2 regions of the Myxococcus sp. NMCA1 genome follow, and region 2 is predicted to be linked to the other one. Evidence: riboswitches for the same ligand, from Rfam matches in the RefSeq annotation. Region 2 holds a riboswitch; the other holds the start of a gene.

Region 1 (9,998 bases), 230 kb from region 2:
GCGCATTGCGCCACCTGACCTGGCGCCTGGAGGCCGCGCCAACGCAGGTCCGTGGCGTGGGCATCCTCAATGGCTGGGGCGGCATTCTCTACGCCCTGACCCACCTGGGGGCACTGTGGGGGGAACGCGCGCTGTTCGCGACCGCCGAGTCCTTCGTGGACGCCATGGCTTCCCGTGTGGAGCAGGACGAGCACCTGGACCTGGGCAGTGGCTGCGCGGGCGCCCTGCTCGGCCTGCTGACGCTCGTGGGGCAGCATCCTTCCGAGCGAGCGTCACGACTGGCGCACGTCTGTGGGGAGAAGCTGCTCCAGACGGCCACGCCCCAGTCCCAGGGTCTGGGCTGGCTTTCACCCGCGACCGGCGGACAGGCACTGTGCGGACTGGCACATGGAGGAGCGGGCATCGCGCTGGCGCTGCTGAGGCTGGCCTCCGTCACGGGAGAGTCCCGCTTCCACACTACGGCAATGGAGGTGCTGGCGTACGAGCGTGGCCAGTTCTGGCCCGAGGCCGGCGACTGGCCCGACCTCCGCGCCGACGCAGGGATGCACGGCGGTGATGGGCCGGCCTTCATGTGTGGCTGGTGCAATGGCGCACCCGGCATCGGGTTGGCGCGCATCTCCGGACTGCCGCTGCTCGATGACCACCGGGTGCGCGAGGAAATCGCGGCGGCGGTCCGCGCCACGCTCGCGGGAGGCCTCGGCTACAACCACGGCCTGTGTCATGGCGACCTGGGCAACGTGCTCTTCCTGCTGGAGGCCGCGCGCGCACTGCACGATGACACGCTGCTGCGGCGCACCTATCAGCTCGCGGGCGGCATCCTCCAGGGCATCGAGTCGCACGGCTATCAGCATGGCCTGCCCGACAGCATCGAGACACCAGGGCTGATGGTGGGGCTCGCGGGCATCGCCCACGGCCTGTTGCGGCTCGCGGCGCCGGAGCGGGTGGCGGACGTGCTCTCCGTGGCCCCTCCCATCTCGTGAAGCGGCTTCGTACCCGACGAACTCCGGCACCGCGAGGGTTGGCGGTCCGTTGGCAGTACCCCCCAACAACCCAAGAGGAGCAGCACCATGAGCCACAGCGACAAGAACCACATCCTCCGCGCCTGGCGTGACGCCGACTACTACGACAGCCTCTCCGACGCGGAGCGCGCCGCGCTTCCGGCCAGCCCCGCGTCCGTCATGGAGCTGGAGGATGCGACGCTGGCGTTCATCACCGGCGGCGATGCCGAGGCCTCCTGCCCCGCCCCCCCCACGCCCAACGAGCTCACCTGTCTCTATACGAACTGCGGGCGCATTGCCTGCTGCCGCTGAGCGACGAGACGTGAGCTGACGCGGAAGGGCCGTGGCGGCTCGACGTGAGTACGGACGTGGTCTGCGCAGGGGAGCGGCGGAGGAATGCCGCTCCCCTGTTTGCCCCGGACGGAGGTGCGGCGATCTGTCATTGACTCAAGGTATTGCTTGTTTGTGCCTGCCATTCGGTGGGCCCTCGCCAGGACCACCTCATGACGCCTCGCTGGGCAGTGCCGTTACTCCTTTTGATGATTGTCACTGGCTGCACTACGGGTCGGGCCGTGCGGCTGGATACTGGGCCTGACACCTTCGTCGTCACCCCACGCGAGGAACCAGGCTCCGAAGTGGGGGCGGCCGAGCTGGACGACGATGAATATGAGGAGGCAATCGCGGAGCTTGCCCGGGACGTGCGTCCCTGGCGCAACCCCATGCAGGAGGCCCGAGCCCTCTTCGGCGTGCCATCACGTGGTGGGGTGTACCGGTACGAGCAGCACCCCCTGCGGCTCATCCCTCAGCGGTCAGAGGATGCGGACGACCCCCACCTGCTGGAGTCCTACGCGGACGACGAGCTGACGCGCGCCTATGGCCAGTGGTGCAAGAGGAAGGACCAGCCTGGGGACTGCTTGCGGCTACTAGACGAGGGGCCGCTGCTGGCCAGTGACGGCAAATACACGTTGGCCTTGGCCATCGCCATGGACTCCGTGTGGGACGAGACTGCCGAGGCGTTGGAGGGCATGACGGACCCCAGTGCCGTGATGGCCACCATCACGTCGGCCGCGACGATGTACCTCCTGCTCTGGGCGCTACCTGAGCCCATCTCCAAGGGCGTGGCCGCGACCCTGACCGCCGTGGCCATGGCCTACTTGGGTGTGGACACGGTGTGGCGGTTGTTGGACGGGTGGCTGACCCTGGTGCGGACGGTGGAGCAGGCGACGACCTTCGAGCAGCTCAGTACCGCGGGCGAGACCTACGGAGAAGTCCTCGGGGAGAATGCGGCGCGCGTCTTCGTGATGCTGGCCACGGCCGCCATTGGAAACACCGCAGGGCTAGCCGCGAAGTCAGCGGGGTTGCCGGGCTCCGCGCAAGCGGCGATGGCTGTGGAGACTCAAGCGGGCATCCAGTACGCAGCGGTGGGCAGTGTGCGGTCCGTCGCCTTGACGGCGGAGGGCTTCACCGCTGCGCTCGCCCCCAACGCCGTCGCCATGGCAAGCCGGGGAAGGGGACAGCGTCACCACCTCGCCACGGACAAGAACGAAGTTTCCGCCCTGCGCGGCGGCCCCTGGACACCGCGTTTCCGAGACATCTTCAGGAAGGCCGGCATGGAGCTGAAGGACCCCGAGAACATCGTCGAGATCCCGGGTCACAAGGGGCCACACACCGAGCAGTATCACTCATTCATCCATAGACGGCTGCTTGATGCATTGGAGGACTGCCGGAAAGTGGCTGAGTGCCGAAAGGCGCTCACGGGTGAGCTGCGCCTGCTCGCCAAAGAAGCCCAGAATCGAGGAACGGAAGTCTACAGGCTTTTGATGAAACGGCCTGTGGGGTAGCTAGGAGGCGCACCATGCCGAAACGATCTCGATACTTCTGGCTCGACGACGAAATGAAGGGCGGAAACTGGTACCTCGGAGACCCGGTGGATAAAGCGGGCCACGAGGTCGAAGACATTTGGGAGTTCATCAAGGGGCGGCCGATCCGTCCTGCCGGTTGCATGACGTTCCCAATCCGGGAGGCAGGAAAGCGCAAGGACTACAGCACAGCAGGCGTCGGCAGAGCACCCATTGTCCACTTCAGGGTGGCCACCATCTTCGCGGAAATGGCCTCCAATGATGTGCAACTGATACCCGTGGATATCGAGGGCTGCCCAGACGAGTACCAAGTCCTGGTGGCGACAAAGCTTATCAAGTGCATCGACGAGAAGGCATCAAGAGAGATTCTGATTTGGAAGCCAGAGGATGGCCGACCGGAAAAAGTCGGCAAGTATCGAAGTGTGGCTGGTATGCGGATTGACCCCACGAAGGTGGGAGACGCCAAGGTCTTTCGCACGTGGGGGTGGACCGGGGCTCTCATTGTTTCGGAGGACATCAAGGCCGCCCTGGAGCGCGCGAAGGTCACGGGTGCTAAGTTCGAGGAAGTCTAGCCGGCACGGCAAGCCCGACGCCCTCTATCTGGACAACGGCGCCACCTACCGTGGCGACACGCTGACTACCGCCTGCGCGCGCCTGGGCCAGTGGCCAGCCTCTACGAAGTCAACGTCCGGCTGTGGGCCTTCCTCGACGCACACTACCACCAGACCGTGGCTTCAGTGTCGGGGGGCTCCCTGGAAACCGAGAAAGGCGAAACTCCATATAAATTTCGATAGCTGGCAGAGTTTGCATAACGCGCTGACAGCGAATTCACACGGCATGAACAAGCCACGGGAGCTGTCATCTTGGCGCCGAGACGCCGAGCGCAGCGCCTATCCAAACAGGCCCAGTGACGGAGGCGGAGTGAAGCCAGGGAATACCCTCGCCAACTCCACACCGGGCCGACAGGCACGTAGGGCTTCCGCCAACGGCGCGCGCACGTCCGTCCATGCAGGCACATCGCGCCCGTCCTGCAAGCGCTCCGGCACCAGCGAATCGAAGCGTCCGTACACCCTGCCGCCCTTCACGCCGCCGCCCAGCACCAGCATCGCGCTGCCCACACCGTGGTCCGTTCCGCGGCTGCCGTTCTCCCGCACGGTGCGGCCGAACTCCGTCAACACCACCACCATCACCTGCTCCAGCCGAGGCCCCAGGTCCGCGGCGAAGGCCGCGAGCGCACCTCCGAGTTCCTGACAACGGTTGGCGAATGCCCCTGTCGCGGCACCCTGGGCGGCATGCGTGTCCCAGCCGCCCGACTCCGTCGCCGCCACCTCCAGCCCCACTTCTCCGTGGATGAGCCGCGCGATGTCCCGCAGCCGCTGCCCGAGCGGCCCCTTCGGATACACCACCGTCGCGCGCGAAGGCAGCTTCGCCAGCCGGTCCTCGTCCAGCAGGGCCATCGCCTCGAATGCGCCCTGCCCTGTCGTCCGCAGCGCCTCGTCCACGGCGCCCGCGTAGAGCGCACTGAAGCCTCGGGTGGCTTCCTCCCCTCGGCGTCCGCCTCGCAACCGGAACTCCTCCAGCCGCCCCATGGCCAGCGCCCCCGCGTCTCCGAACAACGCTCGGGGCAGCGTGGGTTGCAGCGCCACGGCGCGCAGCGCGGCGCCCTCCTCTTCCTCCAGCGCGCGGTTGAGCCAGCCATCCGGCGTCGACTTGCGCCCTGGCGTTCCGGACTCCACGAAGTCCTGCGCGTCGAAGTGGGAGCGGACCGGCTCCGGCAGTCCCACGCCATGCAGCACCGCCAGCCGGCCGTCGTGCCACAGCGGCATCAGCGCATCGAGCCTCGGATGCAAACCGAACGGCCCTGACAGCTTCAGCGCGGCATCCGGCCCGCTTTCCCGCAGTGCCAGCGAAGGGCGCGCCCGGTGGTACGCCGCATCCTCGATGGGCGGCACCAGCGAGAGCCCGTCCACGCCTCCGCGCAGGAAGACTGTCACCAGCGTGCGGCGAGCGACTGACGCTGGACTGGCGGCGAGCGCCCGCCCCAGGAACCCCGGAGCACAAACGAGCCCCGCGCCCGTCACTCCCAGGGCGCGCAGCAGATGGCGGCGAGTCAGCGGTGCGGTCATGACGTCTGGAGCTCCGTAGTCGCGGCCCGTCTCCAGGCAGGAACACGCATCTCCACGAGAGGTTAACTCGCTCAACACCTCCAGCGGCCTTCCCTCGCGGCGCGTCCGCGCGCCTTGACAGTCCAAGAAGGCCGACAGTACATACGGCCCCATGTTGGTGCCTGGGCCTTGGCCTGGGCTTAAAAGGGAACCCGGTGTGAATCCGGGGCTGCCCCGCAGCGGTAAGTGAGAACGAACCTCGTCACACGCACTGGCTCCCCCTGGGAGCTGGGAAGCGACGAGCAGTAGGAACCCGGCTCCGGCCGGAGTGCTCACGAGCCCGAAGACCTGCCCGCATCCGTTCGTGGGAGAAATCCACGGACGGTTTCGACCTGGAGCCGCGTGGGACGGCCGGAAGGTCCGAGCAGCGCTGGAGCCTCCAGCCAGTCTTCGCGCGCGCCTCGGCTTTTCCGACCCAACCCCGCTCGTGTGTCCAGTCGCCCGTGGGGGCGAAGGTCGGTCCGTGGGCTCCTCCGGGGCCTGGTGTGCGCCGACACGCGTGCATCGTGACAACCCTTCTTCCACGCGGGAGCCCTGTCGGGCGACCTCGGTCGTCCGCGCTGCGTGGAGGACGGACGATGCGGGACGAAGGCAGGCAGGGCGTGCGCTACCCGCAAGGGAATGTGCTGCTGCGCAACCTCGCGCGCGATTTCCCCGTGGTGACACACGGCCAGGGCGTCCACCTCTTCGACGCCACCGGCAAGCGCTACCTGGACGCCTCCGCGGGCGCGCTCGTGGCCAGCGTGGGCCATGGCAACCGCGAGGTAGTGGACCGCATCCACGAGCAACTGCTGCGCGTCGCCTACGTCAACGGCACCCACTTCACCACCGAGGTGACGGAGCAGCTCGCCTCCCGTCTGTGCGCGCTCGCGCCACCGGGCCTGGAGCGCGCCGCGTTCCTGGGCTCGGGCTCCGAAGCGGTGGAAGCCTCGGTGAAGTTCGCCCGGCAGCTCTGCGTGGAGCGCGGGCAGCCCCAGCGCACGAAGGTCATCACGCGCGTGCCTGGCTACCACGGCAACACGCTCTATGCCCTCTCGCTGTCGGGACGGCCCCACTACAAGCAGTTCTTCGGCCCCATGCTGGCGGAGGTCGTCGCCACGCCCGCGCCCTACCCGTATCGCTCCGGCCTGGAGGACTATACACGCGACGGCGCGGAGCACTACGCGCGGATGTTGGAGGAGACGCTCCTCCGCGAGGGCCCGGACACCATCGCGGCCTTCATCGCGGAGCCGGTGATTGGCTCCTCCGCCGGAGCCTCCCCGCCACCGCCGGGATACTTCGAGCGCGTGAGCGCGCTGTGCCGGAAGTACGGCATCCTCACCATCGCCGACGAGGTCATGTGCGGCTGCGGACGCACCGGCCGCTTCTTCGCCAGTGACGTGTTCGACTTCACCCCGGACCTGCTGGTGCTCGGCAAGGGCATCAGCGGTGGCTACGCGCCGCTGAGCGCACTGCTCGTGCGGCAGGCGCACCTGGAGGAGATGCGGCAGGGCTCTGGCGGCTTCATGCACGCGCAGACCTACCTCCAGGCTCCGTCGATGACGGCAGCCGGGCTGGCGGTGCTCGACTACTACGAACGGCACGACCTGGTGGCGCACGCCGCGCGCGTGGGCGCCCACTTCCAGCGGCGCCTGCGCGAGACGCTGCTGCCCCTGCCCTACGTGGGCTCGGTGCAGGGCGTGGGACTGATGGCCGGCGTCGAGTTCGTGGAGGACATCGAAAGCCGCCGCCCCTTCCCCCGTTCGCGCAAGGTGGTGGAGGGACTGATGGCCGAGCTGTTCGAGCGTGGCCTCGTCCTCTGGTCCAACACCGGCCACGCGGACGGAACGAACGGGGACCTGCTGATGCTGGGTCCCCCGCTGGTCATCACCGAGGCCGAGGTCGACGCGCTGGTCGACACGCTCGCGCAGGGCATCAACCACTACTTCCGGAGGGAGCCATGAGTTTCCGCATCACCTACTCGGTGCTGGACGCAGACATGTCCACGCTGCACGCGCGCTTCGATGAGGCGCTCACCACCGTGCGCGGGCGCCTGGGCGAAGCGCTGCCGTCGTGGATCGCCGGCGAGGCATACCGGAGCGACGACCTCCTGGAGAGCCGCAACCCTGCGAGGCCGGATGAGCTGCTCGCCACCTTCCACCGCACGCCCGTCAGCGAGTTGGACCGTGTGGTGCGCGTGGCGCGAGACGCCCAGCGCGGCTGGGGCGCCACGGCCTGGGAGGAGCGGGTGCGCATCCTCCGCCGGGCCGCGGACCTCATCTCCGAGCGCAGCCTGGAGTTGTCGGCACGGATGACGTTGGAAGTGGGCAAGAGCCGGCTGGAGTCGCTGGGTGACGTGGAGGAGTCCGCGGACCTGCTGCGCTACTACGCCGGCCAGTTGGAGCAGGCGGAGGGCTTCGTCCGTCCCATGGCGCGCCTGTCGCCCAACGAGGACACACGCAGCGTCCTACGGCCCTACGGTGTCTTCGCCGTCATCTCGCCCTTCAACTTCCCACTGGCGCTCGCGGCGGGCATGAGCGGAGGCGCGCTCCTGGGTGGCAACACCGTCATCCTCAAGCCCAGCGAGGAGGCCCCCTGGTGCGCGGAGGGCCTGTACCAGGCGCTCGCGGACGCGGGCCTGCCCCCGGGTGTCTTCCAGGTGGTGCACGGCGAAGGTGAGGCGCTGGGCGCGGCGCTGGTGCGGCACCCCGGCGTGGACGGAGTGTCATTCACCGGCAGCAAGGCCGTGGGCATGAACCTCCACCAGGTGATGTCCACCGGCCGCGTGCGTCCGTGCTTCCTGGAGCTGGGTGGGAAGAACCCGGCCATCGTCTGCCGCGACGCGGACCTGGAGGCCGCCATTGATGGCTGCTTCCGCTCCGCCTTCGGCCTGTCGGGCCAGAAGTGCAGCGCGCTGTCCCGCATCTACGTGCACGAATCGCTGCTGAACGACTTCACCGATGGGCTGGCGAAGAAGGCCCGGGACGCGGTGGTGGGAGACCCGTCGCTGGCGTCCGTGTTCACCGGCCCCGTCATCAACGCGGCGGCGGTGCAGCGCTTCGAGCGCGCGGTGGACGAGGTGCGCCGCGACGGCGCCATCATCGCGGGTGGAGAGCGGCTGCGGCTGGAGGGCGCGCTCGCCAAGGGCCACTTCGTCGCCCCCACCGTGGCGGCGCTGTCGCACGGGCACCGGCTGATGCGGGACGAGCTGTTCCTGCCCTTCGTCGGGGTGACGGGCTTCAGCACGCTGGACGAAGCCCTGGGGATGGCGAACGACTGTGAGTACGGCCTCACCGCGGGCATCTTCAGCCGCGACGCCGCGGACGTGGAGCGCTTCATGGCCAAAGCCGAGGCCGGCGTCCTCTACGCCAACCGCCGCACCGGCGCGACGACAGGCGCGTGGCCCGGTGTGCAGTCGTTCTGTGGATGGAAGGGCAGCGGCGCGTCCGGCAAGGGCGGCTGCGGCCCCTACTACGTCGCCCAGTTCATGCGCGAGCAGGCGCAGACCCGGATGGGCTGAAGCCCCCGCCAGGAAGACCTCATGACCATGCTCTATCCCGAAGTGAAGGTGGCTCCTCCGGGGCCAAACGCGCAGGCCATCATCGCGGTGGACCAGCGCTACAGCTCACCCTCGTACATCAAGGAGTACCCGCTCGTCGTCGAACGCGGCGAGGGGCCATGGGTGTACGACGTCGACGGCAACCGCTTCCTCGACTTCATGGCTGGCATCGCCGTAGCGTCCACCGGCCACTCCCACCCCGCCGTGGTGAAGGCCATCCACGAGGCCGCCGACCGCTTCCTGCACATCTGCGGCACCGACTTCTACTACGACACCTTCTCCCGGCTGTGCGAGCGGCTCGCCAGCTACCTGCCGGAGATGGGGCCCAAGCGCGTCTTCCTGACGAACTCCGGCACCGAGGCGGTGGAGGGCGCGCTCAAGCTGGCGCGGCACCACACGCGCCGTCAGTACGTGGTGGCCTTCAAGGGCGGCTTCCACGGACGCACCATCGGCGCCATCTCCCTCAACTCCTCCAAGGTCGCGCAGCGCGCCTTCTTCGGGCCGCTGCTGCCCGGTGTCATCCACATCCCCTACGCGAACCCGTACCGTTGTCCCAACGGCTGCGCGCCCAACACGTGCGGCGACACGTGCAACCCGGCGCTGATGCTGGAGCGGGAGTGGTTCGTCAACCACGTGGACCCGCGAGAGGTGGCCGCCATCTTCGTGGAGCCCATCCTGGGTGAAGGCGGCTACGTCATCCCGCCGGCTTCGTTCCTCCAGCACCTGCGCCGCATCTGCGACGCCCACGGCATCCTGCTCGTCTTCGACGAGGTGCAGTCGGGCATCGGCCGCACGGGGAAGATGTTCGCGGCGGAGCACTTCGGCGTGATGCCGGACATCCTCCTGTCCGCCAAGGGCATCGCCTCCGGCATGCCGCTGGGCGCCATCATCGCCCGTGAGTCGGTGATGACATGGCCGCGCGGCTCGCACGGCAGCACCTACGGCGGCAACCCCGTGTGCTGCGCGGCGGGGTTGGCCACGCTGGACGTGGTGGAGGGGCTGCTCGACTCCGTGCGCGACACTGGCGAGCACCTGCTGCGCGGCCTGCGCGAGCTCCAGGCCCGCTTCCCCGTCATTGGCGACGTCCGGGGCGTGGGCCTCATGGTGGGCGCGGAGTTCGTGGACCCGGCGACGCGCGAGCCCGCCAGCGCCTACGTGGCCGAGCTGGAGCAGCTCGCCTTCCGCAAGGGACTGCTGCTGCTGTCATGCGGCAAGTCCACCATCCGCTTCGCGCCGCCGCTCGTCGTGGGCCGGCACGAGGTGGACGTGATGCTGCGCATCCTCGAGGAGTGCCTGGTCGAGCTGGCCCTCCCGCGTGCGTCCCCTCTCCCGCAACCCGCCGCAGCGAGTGTGAAGCTCTGAGGCCGCGAGATGAACAAGCTCTGTTCCATGAAGGAAGCCATCGCCGAGTCCGTGAAGGACGGCAGCTCGCTGGTGA
Region 2 (9,998 bases):
ACTCGTGCGTGGACGTGCGCGCGGACGTGCTCAACTGCGGCGCCTGCGGCAACGTGTGTCCGGACGTGCAGACGTGTCACGAGGGACGCTGCGGCTACGACGTGGTGGCGGCCTGCTACACCCACGGGCAGCTCGTGGGCATCCAGGCGGGGACGGACCAGCTCGGGCCGCGGCGTCAGTTCGGCTCGGGCGTGCAGACACTCGCGTCCTGGGACGGCTACGTGCTGGCCGCGGACGCCACGGCTTCGAAGCTGCTCCAGGCGGCGGGTGGCGCGCTGGGGACGGTGGTGGAGGAGGACTCGCTGGGCGGGGTGGCGGGCTCGCCCAACGACATCCTGGTGGACCCGCCTTATGTCTACGTCGTGGACTCGGTGAACAACACCTTGCAGGTGCTCAAGCGAGAGGGCCCTTCCCAGGGCGCGGGGCTGGGCCTGCGCACCGTGACGCAGGTGAACCTGGGGGCCAACACCAGCCCGCAGGCGCTGGCGAAGTGGGGCACCACGCTGTACGTCCCATTGTTCGGCACGGGCGGCTCCATGTTCCAGTTCGGCAATGCCGTCGCGCGCGTGGACATCTCCAACCCCGAGCAGCCGCGCAAGGTGGACACGATTTCGCTCACCGGGCTGGACCTGAAGCCCTTCGATGGCGGCACGGTGTTGCCGCTGCCTTACTCCGTCGCGGCGACGGAGGCGGGGGTGTACGTGAGCCTCACCAACCTGAATCCCTACAACGGCTACAAGCCCAATGGCCCGGGCATGCTCGCGAAGATCGACCCCGCGAGCGGCAGCGTGAGCGCCATTGACCTGGGCGCGGCGGATTGCCTCAACGCGGGCTACGTGGAGGCCGTGGGTGACCAGCTCGTGGTGGCCTGCCTGGGCGAGGCCGAGTACGACGAGGCCAACGGGCACAGTGCCAGCGCCGTGCGCGCCTCCGGGCTGGTGCTGGTGAAGAACGACGCACCCGTGGCGGCGTACGCGCTCAAGGCGGGGTGTGAGCCCGGAACGCCGGGCTGCAACATCTCCGTGGCCAGCCGCTTCGCGGTGTCGGAGGGCGCGGTGTACCTGGCGGATACGAACGCGGGCCGCGTCTTCGTGGTGGCGGTGGAGGACGGGCGGCTGGTGGAGCGCCGCGGCTTCTCTTCGCCCCAGGCGCTGGGGCCCGCGCTGGAAGCGTGTCCCACGGACCCGCGCCGGCCCGTGTCCAATGCCATTGACGTCACCGCCCTGCACTGAGGAAGCGCACGCCATGCCGATGAACACGACTTCCACTTCGCGTCCCCGCTCGGGCATGTCCGTCCTGCTCGCCACGGTGCTGTGCCTGCTCGCCGGTACGGTGAGCGCGGCGGAGACGTCGAGCCTGAGGACGCTGGGACCGCCAGCGCCTTCCAAGGTGCGGCGCGTGGTGACGCTGGCGCCCTCGCTGTCGGAGATGGTGCTGTCCCTGGGCGCGGGGAGCACGCTGGTGGGGGTGTCCCGTTTCGACGAAGCGAAGGAGGTGGCGAAGCTGCCGCGCGTGGGCGGCTTCACGGACCCTTCCGTGGAGGCGGTGATTGCGCTCAAGCCGGACCTGCTCCTGGTGCAGCCCGGGCCGGGCAACCAGCGTCCGGTGGAGAAGATGGCGGAGCTGGGCGTGCCCGTGCTGCTGCTGCCGCTCCACTCCGTGGCGGACGTGCTCGCGGCCATGCGCGCGGTGGGGAAGGCGCTTGGACGGGAAAAGGAGGCGGAGGCGGTGGTGGTGGGCATCGAGGCCACGCGCACGCGCATCCGGGAGGCGGCGAAGAAGCTGCCCGCGCCGCGGGTGCTGTTCGTCTATGGCTTCGAGCCGCTCGTGGTAGCGGGGCCTGGCTCCTTCGCGGACGAGCTGCTCCGGGACGCGGGCGGCATCAACGTGGCGGCGGACGCGAGCTCCGCGTACCCGGTGTACTCGGTGGAGCGCGTGGTGCGTGCCCGGGCCACGGTGGTGGTGGATGCCGCGGATGTGGACGTGGGCAAGGACAAGCTGAGGGCACTGCCTGGCCTGTCCAGCGCGCGCTGGGTGGACCTGCCCTCCATGTCACTGCTGCAACCGGGACCTTCGTTGGGGCGGGGGCTGGAGGAACTCTTCCGTTTGCTGCATCCGGAAGGAACGGGTAAGGCCGCGCCGTGAGCGAGCCGGCGACATCCCAGCGTGCACATGGCGGAGCGGGAGGGTTTCGTGCCTCGCGCGCGGTGATGTTGTTCGGAGGCTTCCTCGTGTTGGCGGTGGGGTGCCTGGCGGTGGCGGTGCGCTTCGGTGAGCAGTCCATCTCCCTCACCGCCGCGCTGACGGAGCCCGCGTCCACGGACGCCGTCATCTTCTGGTCGTTGCGGCTGCCGCGCGCGCTGCTGGGGGCCATCGTGGGCGCGGGGCTGGCGGCCTCGGGCGCCACGCTCCAGGGGCTCTTGCGCAATCCGCTGGCGGACCCGTTCGTGCTCGGCGTGTCCGGCGGGGCGGCGATGGGGGCGACGCTGGCGCTCGCGGTGGGGCTTGGCACCGTGGGGGAAGTGGCACCGGGCCTGGGCGGCGCCATGGCGCGTCTGTCCGCGCCCGCGCTCTTCTCCTTCCTGGGCGCGGGGGCCGCCATCCTCTTCGTCCTCTCCGCCAGCCGGGGCTCCGCGTCGCGCGCGCCCTACGCCGCGCTGCTCACCGGCGTGGTGTTCAACGCGTTCGCCTCCGCGGCCATCACACTGGTGAAGACACTGTCCGCCCCCGACCGGCTGGGGGAAATCCTCTACTGGCTCGCCGGAGCGCTGGGGTACGAGCGCGGCGGCACGCTGGTGCTCTCCGCGCTGCTTCAGGCCGGCGCGATTGGCGTCATGTGGGTGCTCTCCGCACGGTTGAACCTGTTGTCGCTGGGTGACGATGACGCGGCGTCCCTGGGGGTTCCGGTGGCGGCGACGCGCCGCTGGTTGCTGCTGGCCGCCAGCGCGAGCGTCGCGGGCGCGGTGGCGCTCACGGGGTTGATTGGCTTCGTGGGCCTCATCGTGCCGCACCTGCTGCGGCTGGCCTTCGGGCCGGACCAGCGGCTGCTGGTGCCACTGTCGGCGCTGGGAGGCGCGGCCTTCCTCGTCCTGTCGGATTTGCTGGCGCGGCTGGCCTTCCCCTTGTTCGGGGCCGAGCCTCCCGTGGGCGTCGTCACCGCGCTGCTGGGCGGCCCGCTGTTCCTCGCGCTGCTCCGGCGCCGGGTGCGTCTGGGGACCAGTCATTGACAATGGCTTGCACCCGCCATATCCCCGCCCGCGTCCTCGGTGTCGCCGTGGAACCACGGTGACTCAAGGGAACCCGGTGTGAATCCGGGACTGCCCCGCAGCGGTGAGCAGGAACGAACGCCGTCACGTGAAGCACTGGCCCGAAGCGGGCTGGGAAGCGACGGCAAGTAGGTGGGTGCTCCGTGCACCCGCGCCTGCGAGTCCGAAAACCTGCCGAAGACCCGTGCCCCTGGCACGGACATCACCGAGGCCTCCGAGGGGAGGCGGCGGGGGCGGTGCTGTCCGGCGCGAAAGGTCCGCCGGGGCTTTGCCTTCGGCCGTGTCCTCCTGGAAGCCCATTCGCCCGTGGGGGCGGAAGAGGGAGCGAGGACACCGATGAAGTACGCCGATGTGAAGCGCGCAGGAGCCCGCACGAAGTCCCTGATGTTCGCCACGGCCAGTCTGGTGCTGGCGGTTGCCACCACGGGCTGTGGCTCCGAATGCGTGGATGTCTACGACTGCCGCAGCGAGAACGGCCCCGCTCCCGCGGGCCAGGAGTGGACGTGCGCCTCGGAGAAGTGTGAGACGCGGCCCATCCAGCAGGTCCCCGGGGAAGACGCGGGCACCGACCCGGAGTCCGATGCTGGCACCAATCCGGAGCCGGACGCGGGCACGGAGCCGGACGCGGGCACGGAGCCGGACGCGGGTACGGAGACGGACGCTGGCACGGAGTACACGTGCGAGACGGCGCCGTACGACCCGGTGCTCGGCACGCTTCAGCTCCAGGCGGGCTTCGAGACCGCGGGCTCCGCGCCCATGCCGGACGACGTGCTGGCGGTGGCCGTCACGCCGGGCCCCACGTACGCGGTCTATGCCGTGCAAGGGGATACGAGCGCGGACGTCTATTCGCTGGGAATCTGGCCGGACCTGACGCCTTCCTCGTCGCCGCTGTTCAACGTCCTGGCGCCCGAGGACCGCGGGGCCACGTCGGGCATCTTCCCCAACCGCTTCCTCGTGCATGGCGCCGAGCGGCTGCTGGCCGGCTACACGAAGTCGGGTGGCGCGGGCACGGTCTCGCTCTATGACGTCGTCACCCCTGGCAACTCGAGCTACGTCAACTCGCCGGGCAACATGAGCGCCGCCGCGTTCACGTCGGGCACGACGTCCGCCTTCCTCATCAACAGCACGGGGCTGTCCGCCATCAACGGCTTCGGAATCTATGCGCTGGTGACCTCCGCGGACCCCATGGCCTCCGTGAAGGTGGCCGACTTCCCGCAGACCGCTGGCGGAAATGGCTTCAGTGCCGTGGCGAACAACGGCGTCTCCGTGTTCGGTTTCGCCGTTCCGCCGGATTACACCAACGTGGCCTACGCAGTGGCGCCCTCCGTGGTGAGCGCGGCGCTCTCCTCCAACACGCCGTTCGCCTTGGATGCGCAGCCGCAGATTGACGTGGGCAGCGACTTCAACGCGGCCTCCGCCTTCGGTGACGGCGTCGTCGTCAAGCGGGGGGCCTACGATGCCACCTGGCAGTTCGTCACCACGGACGTGTCCCGCTACAGCCTGTCCGCGGACGCGACCCCGGGTCAGGTCGTCATTGGCGAGCGCACGCCGGTGCTGTCGTTCGTGGACCAGTGCACCTCCGTGACGCAGCTGACCCACCTGGGCTCGGACCTGCTGGTGGGCATCGAGGACGTGAACGGCGAGCGGCTGGTCCGCATTCGGGCCGTGCCGTGAGCCATCGCGGCCTCCACCGCTTCGCCTGGGGCACGGCGCTCGCCGTGCTCCTGGGCGCCACCGCGTGCGGTGACGATTCCTCCGGCGTCGGCGAAGACGCGGGAACGGACCCGGTGCGGGACGACGCGGGACAGCCGGATGGCTCCACACCGCTGGAGCCCGATGCCGGACTTCCGCCCGAGGACCCGTACGCGGACGAAGTCGTCCTCTTCGAGCCCGGCGACTTCGCGGGCTTCGGGCAGGACCGCTTCCCGGACGTCGTGCTCGGGCCTCCGTCGGGGCTGGGGCCGGACAACGGCTCGCTGGACGTGCTCTCGCTGGGCCGGGGCGGCACAATCGTTCTGCGCTTCACCGACATCGCCGTGATGGATGGGCCGGGCGTGGACCTGCTCGTGTTCGAGAACACCTTCCGCGTCGCGGGCGGAGCGGCCACGTACTCCGAGCGGGGCATCGTCTCCGTCAGCGACGACGGCGTCACCTGGTACGAATTCCCGTGTGCCACCACGGACGCCGCGGGCGGCTACCCGGGATGCGCGGGCGTCGCCACCGTCCAGGCCAATCCGGCCAACGGCGTCAGCGCCACGGACCCCGCGGTTGCGGGCGGAGACGGGTTCGACCTGGCGACGGTGGGCCTGAGCCGCGCGCAGTACGTGCGCATCGTCGACGCGGGCAACAACCGCTACGGCGGCACCTCCGGAGGCTTCGACCTGGACGCCGTCGCGGTGGTGAACGGCGTGTCGCTTCGGAGCGGCACGCCGTGAAGGGGCTCCCGCCACGTCCATGTCCCTTGTCCATGACAGGGGAAGTGGACCGCCGCGCCGCGCTCGGCACGCTGCTCAAGGGCACCTGTGCCCTGGCGGCGTTCGGGGCGGGGTGTGGTGACGGGTGGCGGGAAGCCGTGGTGCTCGACCCTCCCGATGCGGGAGGGCCGGGCCCGTCTTGTGCGCCGCGGGTGCCGTCGGGCCCGCCCGGCGAGGGCTGGGTGGAAGTCTCCCTGGTGGAGCACCCCGCGCTGGAGGTCCCCGGCGGCGCCGCGGAGGTCCGCATCCCCCAGGCGCTGCTGGACGTGGTGGTGGTCCACACGTCACCTGGCTGTTACACGGCGCTCTGGCGCATCTGCACGCACGGTGATTGCGCCGTGGACTGGGTGCCGGCCGACGGCGTCATGGAATGCCCCTGTCATGGCTCCCGCTTCACCCAGGAGGGGCAGGTTCTGAATGGCCCGGCGACTCGACCGCTCGCGGCCTTCCCCGTGGTGAGACAGGGCGCTTCCCTGTTCATCCACCGGCCCCGCTGATCAATTGTTCGGGCATCCGTACCGCAGGTGAAATGACGCGGTGCGAAGAGATGCGTCCTGGCGCCGGGTTACCGAATACCCGCACTGAGTCAGTGTCTCCTTCTCTCAACAGGCGGGAGAGTCGTGTAATGTCGGGCATTCGATGTGGCAGATCATCATCAACGGGCCCGGCTACTTCGACACGTCGTACGATCTGCCTGAGGGCGTGACGAGCCTCGGCCGCGCGGACGAGAACGATATCGTCCTGGGCGGCGATCTCGTCTCACGCCGGCATGCGAGGCTGTACGTCGACGGTGACGTGCTGCGAATCGAAGACCTGGGCAGTCGCAACGGCAGCCGCATCAACGGCGCGCCCTTGCAGGGCTCTCGGCAGCTCGCCGCCGGAGACTCGGTGGCGCTGGGCGAGAACGTCCTCTCCGTGCGCCAGCCCAACACCGTGGAGAACGCGGCCACGGAGATGGTGGACCTGGGCGCGGGTGGCGTCGTGCGCTTCGGCCACGGCCAGGACGTGGGCCCCTCCGTCCTGCTGGCGAAGAACGTGCGCGACGCGGACGTGCTGCGGCTCCTGGACAACGTGGGCCCGGTCTCCTTCGACGACAGCTTCTCCGCGTCCGCGCCGCTGCCCGCCGCGAGCCCACGCGTGGGGCAGGAGACGCTGGTGCTGTTGTTCCGCACCGCGGAGGCGCTCTCGTCGGCCACGACGCTGTCGTCGTTCCTGGACTCCACCATGGACCGGCTGCTGGAGGTCACCGACGCGACCACGGCGGTGGTGCTGCTCAAGCACGCCACGGGCGCCATGGTGCCCGCCGCCGTGCGCCACCGCGGCCGGCTGGCCAAGGGCGAGGTGCCCGTCTCGGATGCCATTGTGGAGGAGGCCCTGCGTCAGGGCCGCGCGCTCGCCGTGGGCGACGTGCGCGATGACCGCCGCTTCGCGGGCCGGGAGAGCGTCATCCTTTACGGCGTGGACCGGGTGCTGTGCATCCCCATCGGCACCGAGCCGCCCTACGCGGGGGTGCTCTACGTCAACCTGTCGGCCAAGGGTGACGCCAGCGTGGAGTCGATGCTGGATACCTGCACCGCGGTGGCGCACCTGGTGGCCACCGGCGTGCAGAAGTTCTCCCCGCGCGAGGGCAGTCCCGCGGCGGACAGGCTGCGGCGCAACCTGGAGCGCTTCCACCCGCCGGACGTGGCCGAGCGCCGCGCCGCCGAGGCCCAGAAGCAGGGCGGCAAGCTGCCCGGCCTGGAGGAGCGCAACCTCACCATCCTGCACGCGGAGCTCGTGGGCTTCTCCGTGTTGTCCATGCGCATCGGCGCCGCGCGCGCCACGCAGATGCTCAACGACTTCCACGCGCGGATGAGCGGCATCGTCTTCAGCTTCGAGGCCACCGTGGAGGGCTTCCGGGGCGAATCCCTGCGCGCCCTCTTCGGCGTTCCCTACGTGAAGGGCGAGGATTCGATCCGGGCCGTCCGGGCAGCCCTGGCGCTGCGCTCCGAGTGGGAGCGGTCCATGGCGCGCCGGCCCCTGGACGAGCGCTGCGAGCTGCGAATCGCCCTGCACAGCACCCGGGCCCTGGTGGGGATGATCGGCACCGAGGTGCGCCCGGACTACACCGTGGTGGGGGACGGCGTCGGGATTGCGGGGTGGCTTGCCGGTACCGCCAGCCCGGGCCAGGTGCTCATCACCGGCAAGGTCCTGGCCACCGTGGGGGCACGCTTCGACGTCCAGCCGCTGGGCGAGCGCCTCATCCGCCCCCCGAAGGACAAGGTAGCGGCCTTCGAGGTGCTGGAAGAGGATGTAGGCCAGTTGACCAATCCCGGCTTCCGCTGAGGGGGCCGCGTCCGGTTGACGGGTTGCTGGGACGTACCGGGAAAGGGTTCAATACGGACCCCGTCGTGGTGAACCCCCGCACCGCATGAACTCGTCAACCCAACCCGCCCGGTTGAGACCCTTCCGGCCCCAGCCCTTTGGCCGGTACACGCTCCTGTCCCATCTGGCGACGGGGGGCATGGGAGAGATCTACCTCGCGCGGTTGGAGGGGGCGCAGGGGTTCGAGAAGCTCTGCGTCATCAAGAAAATCCTCCCGCAGCTGGCCGCGGACACGGACTTCGTCGAGCGCTTCGTGGGCGAGGCCCGCACCCTGGTCCGCCTGAGTCACGGCTCCATCGCCCAGGTGCTGGACATGGGCCTCCACGAGGACGAGGCCTACATGGCGCTCGAGCACGTGGACGGCAAGGACCTGCGCAAGGTGGCCGCGCGCGTGCGGGACAGGCAGATGCCGCTGCCTGTCACATTCATCCTCTACACCATGGGCCGGGTGCTGGACGCGCTGGCCTATGCGCACCGCAAGAAGGACGACGACGGGGAGGACCTGAAGCTCGTCCACCGGGACATCTCGCCGCAGAACATCCTCATCTCCTACGAAGGGGAGGTGAAGGTCATCGACTTCGGGCTCGCCAAGAGCCGGCTGTCGGCCGCGAAGACGAACCCCAGCATCATCCTGGGCAAGTTCCTCTACATGTCGCCGGAGCAGGCGCGGCACCAGCCGGTGGACCGCCGCAGCGACCTGTACGCGGTGGGGCTTTGCCTCTACGAACTCATCTGCGGGAAGAACCCGTTCGACGGCATCCACCCGGGTGAGCTCATGTCCCTGGTGGCGAACCCGCGAATCGCGCCGCTGGACCAGGTGGAGCCGCTCACGCCGCCCGCGGTGACGGCGCTGGTGGCCAAGGCGCTGGCGGTGGAGCCGTCGCAGCGCTTCCAGACGGCGGAGGAGTTCCGCGGGCGGCTCCAGGCCTGCCTGATGGAGATTGATTCGAGCGCGGGCCCGGAGAGCGTCAGCCGCTTCATGCGCGAGCTGTTCTCGGCGGACTTCCAGTCCGAGCGGCGTCTCCTGGCGAGCCTCAAGGACGTGCCGCGCCTGTCCACGGAAGAGGTCCGTGCGCTGGCCTCGATGCCGGATGATCCGCTGGCGCCGAAGATGACGCACGCGATGCTGCCGGCGAAGACCATCCGCCTGGATGGCCCGGTGGAGCCGCTGTCGTTCTTCCCCACGCCCCGCAGCCGCGAGGGCGGTGGTCCGGTGACGGACGGTGAGACGCGCCCGGGTGTTCCGATGGACGAGTCCACCCGGCCCGCGTTCCCCATCGAGGCGCTGGAGGAAGAGGCTCGGGCGCGGGGCGTGCGCCAGGACACGGCGCCCTCGGTGGAGGTGGGGCCCGAGGCCTTCGTTCGCGGCGGCGGGGTGAGTCCTTCGTCTGCTCCGATTCCTCGCGCGCCCGCGATGACGCGCGAGGTCCAGATGACGTCGATGCCGCCCGAGGCGGTGCCGCCGGGAGTGGCCGCCGCGCGTGCGCTGCTTCCGTCGCACATGCGGCCGACCGAGCTGGCGATGCCGAGCCTGGGCGGGCCGTCTTCTCCCGAGGACGCGTCCGTCCAGGTGGAGTCGACGGATGCGAAGGCCGAGTCGCTCCGGGGCAGGGCGTCCGAGGCGAGCCCGAGCGTGATTGCCTTGGTGGGCGCGCCCACGCCCGCGGTGCCGCCGCGTGGGTCGCAGGGCACGGTGAACTCGCGACCTCCGCCGCCAGGGGCCGAGCCTCACGTGTCCGCAGCGGTGCTGCCTCGCACCGGCGTGGTGGTGATGCCCGCGGTCAACGTGCCTGCTCCCGCGTCGTTGCCTCGCACGTCGGCGCTGGAGTCGATGCCTGCCGTTGAGGTCTCGGAGGGGGCTGCCGGATACGAGGACGATGAACCCTCGCTGTCC

The links. Region 2 has a riboswitch for cobalamin ahead of OZ403_RS34740 (hypothetical protein). Riboswitches for the same ligand answer to the same signal wherever they lie in the genome.
Region 1: it holds a riboswitch for cobalamin, as region 2 does, so the genes downstream of both, OZ403_RS33780 (aminotransferase family protein) here and OZ403_RS34740 (hypothetical protein) in region 2, are expected to answer to the same signal.

What each region holds. Positions count from the first base shown of each region.
Region 1 is NZ_CP113950.1:8,174,435-8,184,432, forward strand. Features, by position in the region: gene OZ403_RS33755 (type 2 lanthipeptide synthetase LanM family protein) at 1-980, shown strand, start outside; gene OZ403_RS33760 (mersacidin/lichenicidin family type 2 lantibiotic) at 1,068-1,310, shown strand; gene OZ403_RS33765 (AHH domain-containing protein) at 1,502-2,839, shown strand; gene OZ403_RS33770 (imm11 family protein) at 2,854-3,429, shown strand; gene OZ403_RS33775 (DUF1501 domain-containing protein) at 3,748-4,983, opposite strand; cobalamin riboswitch at 5,122-5,332, shown strand; gene OZ403_RS33780 (aminotransferase family protein) at 5,601-6,965, shown strand; gene OZ403_RS33785 (aldehyde dehydrogenase family protein) at 6,962-8,521, shown strand; gene OZ403_RS33790 (acetyl ornithine aminotransferase family protein) at 8,543-9,922, shown strand; gene OZ403_RS33795 (CoA transferase subunit A) at 9,932-9,998, shown strand, end outside.
Region 2 is NZ_CP113950.1:8,404,921-8,414,918, reverse strand. Features, by position in the region: gene OZ403_RS34755 (MXAN_6577-like cysteine-rich protein) at 1-1,232, shown strand, start outside; gene OZ403_RS34750 (ABC transporter substrate-binding protein) at 1,252-2,145, shown strand; gene OZ403_RS34745 (FecCD family ABC transporter permease) at 2,142-3,227, shown strand; cobalamin riboswitch at 3,248-3,459, shown strand; gene OZ403_RS34740 (hypothetical protein) at 3,603-4,940, shown strand; gene OZ403_RS34735 (cell surface protein) at 4,937-5,701, shown strand; gene OZ403_RS34730 (QcrA and Rieske domain-containing protein) at 5,734-6,237, shown strand; gene OZ403_RS34725 (FHA domain-containing protein) at 6,380-8,065, shown strand; gene OZ403_RS34720 (serine/threonine-protein kinase) at 8,151-9,998, shown strand, end outside.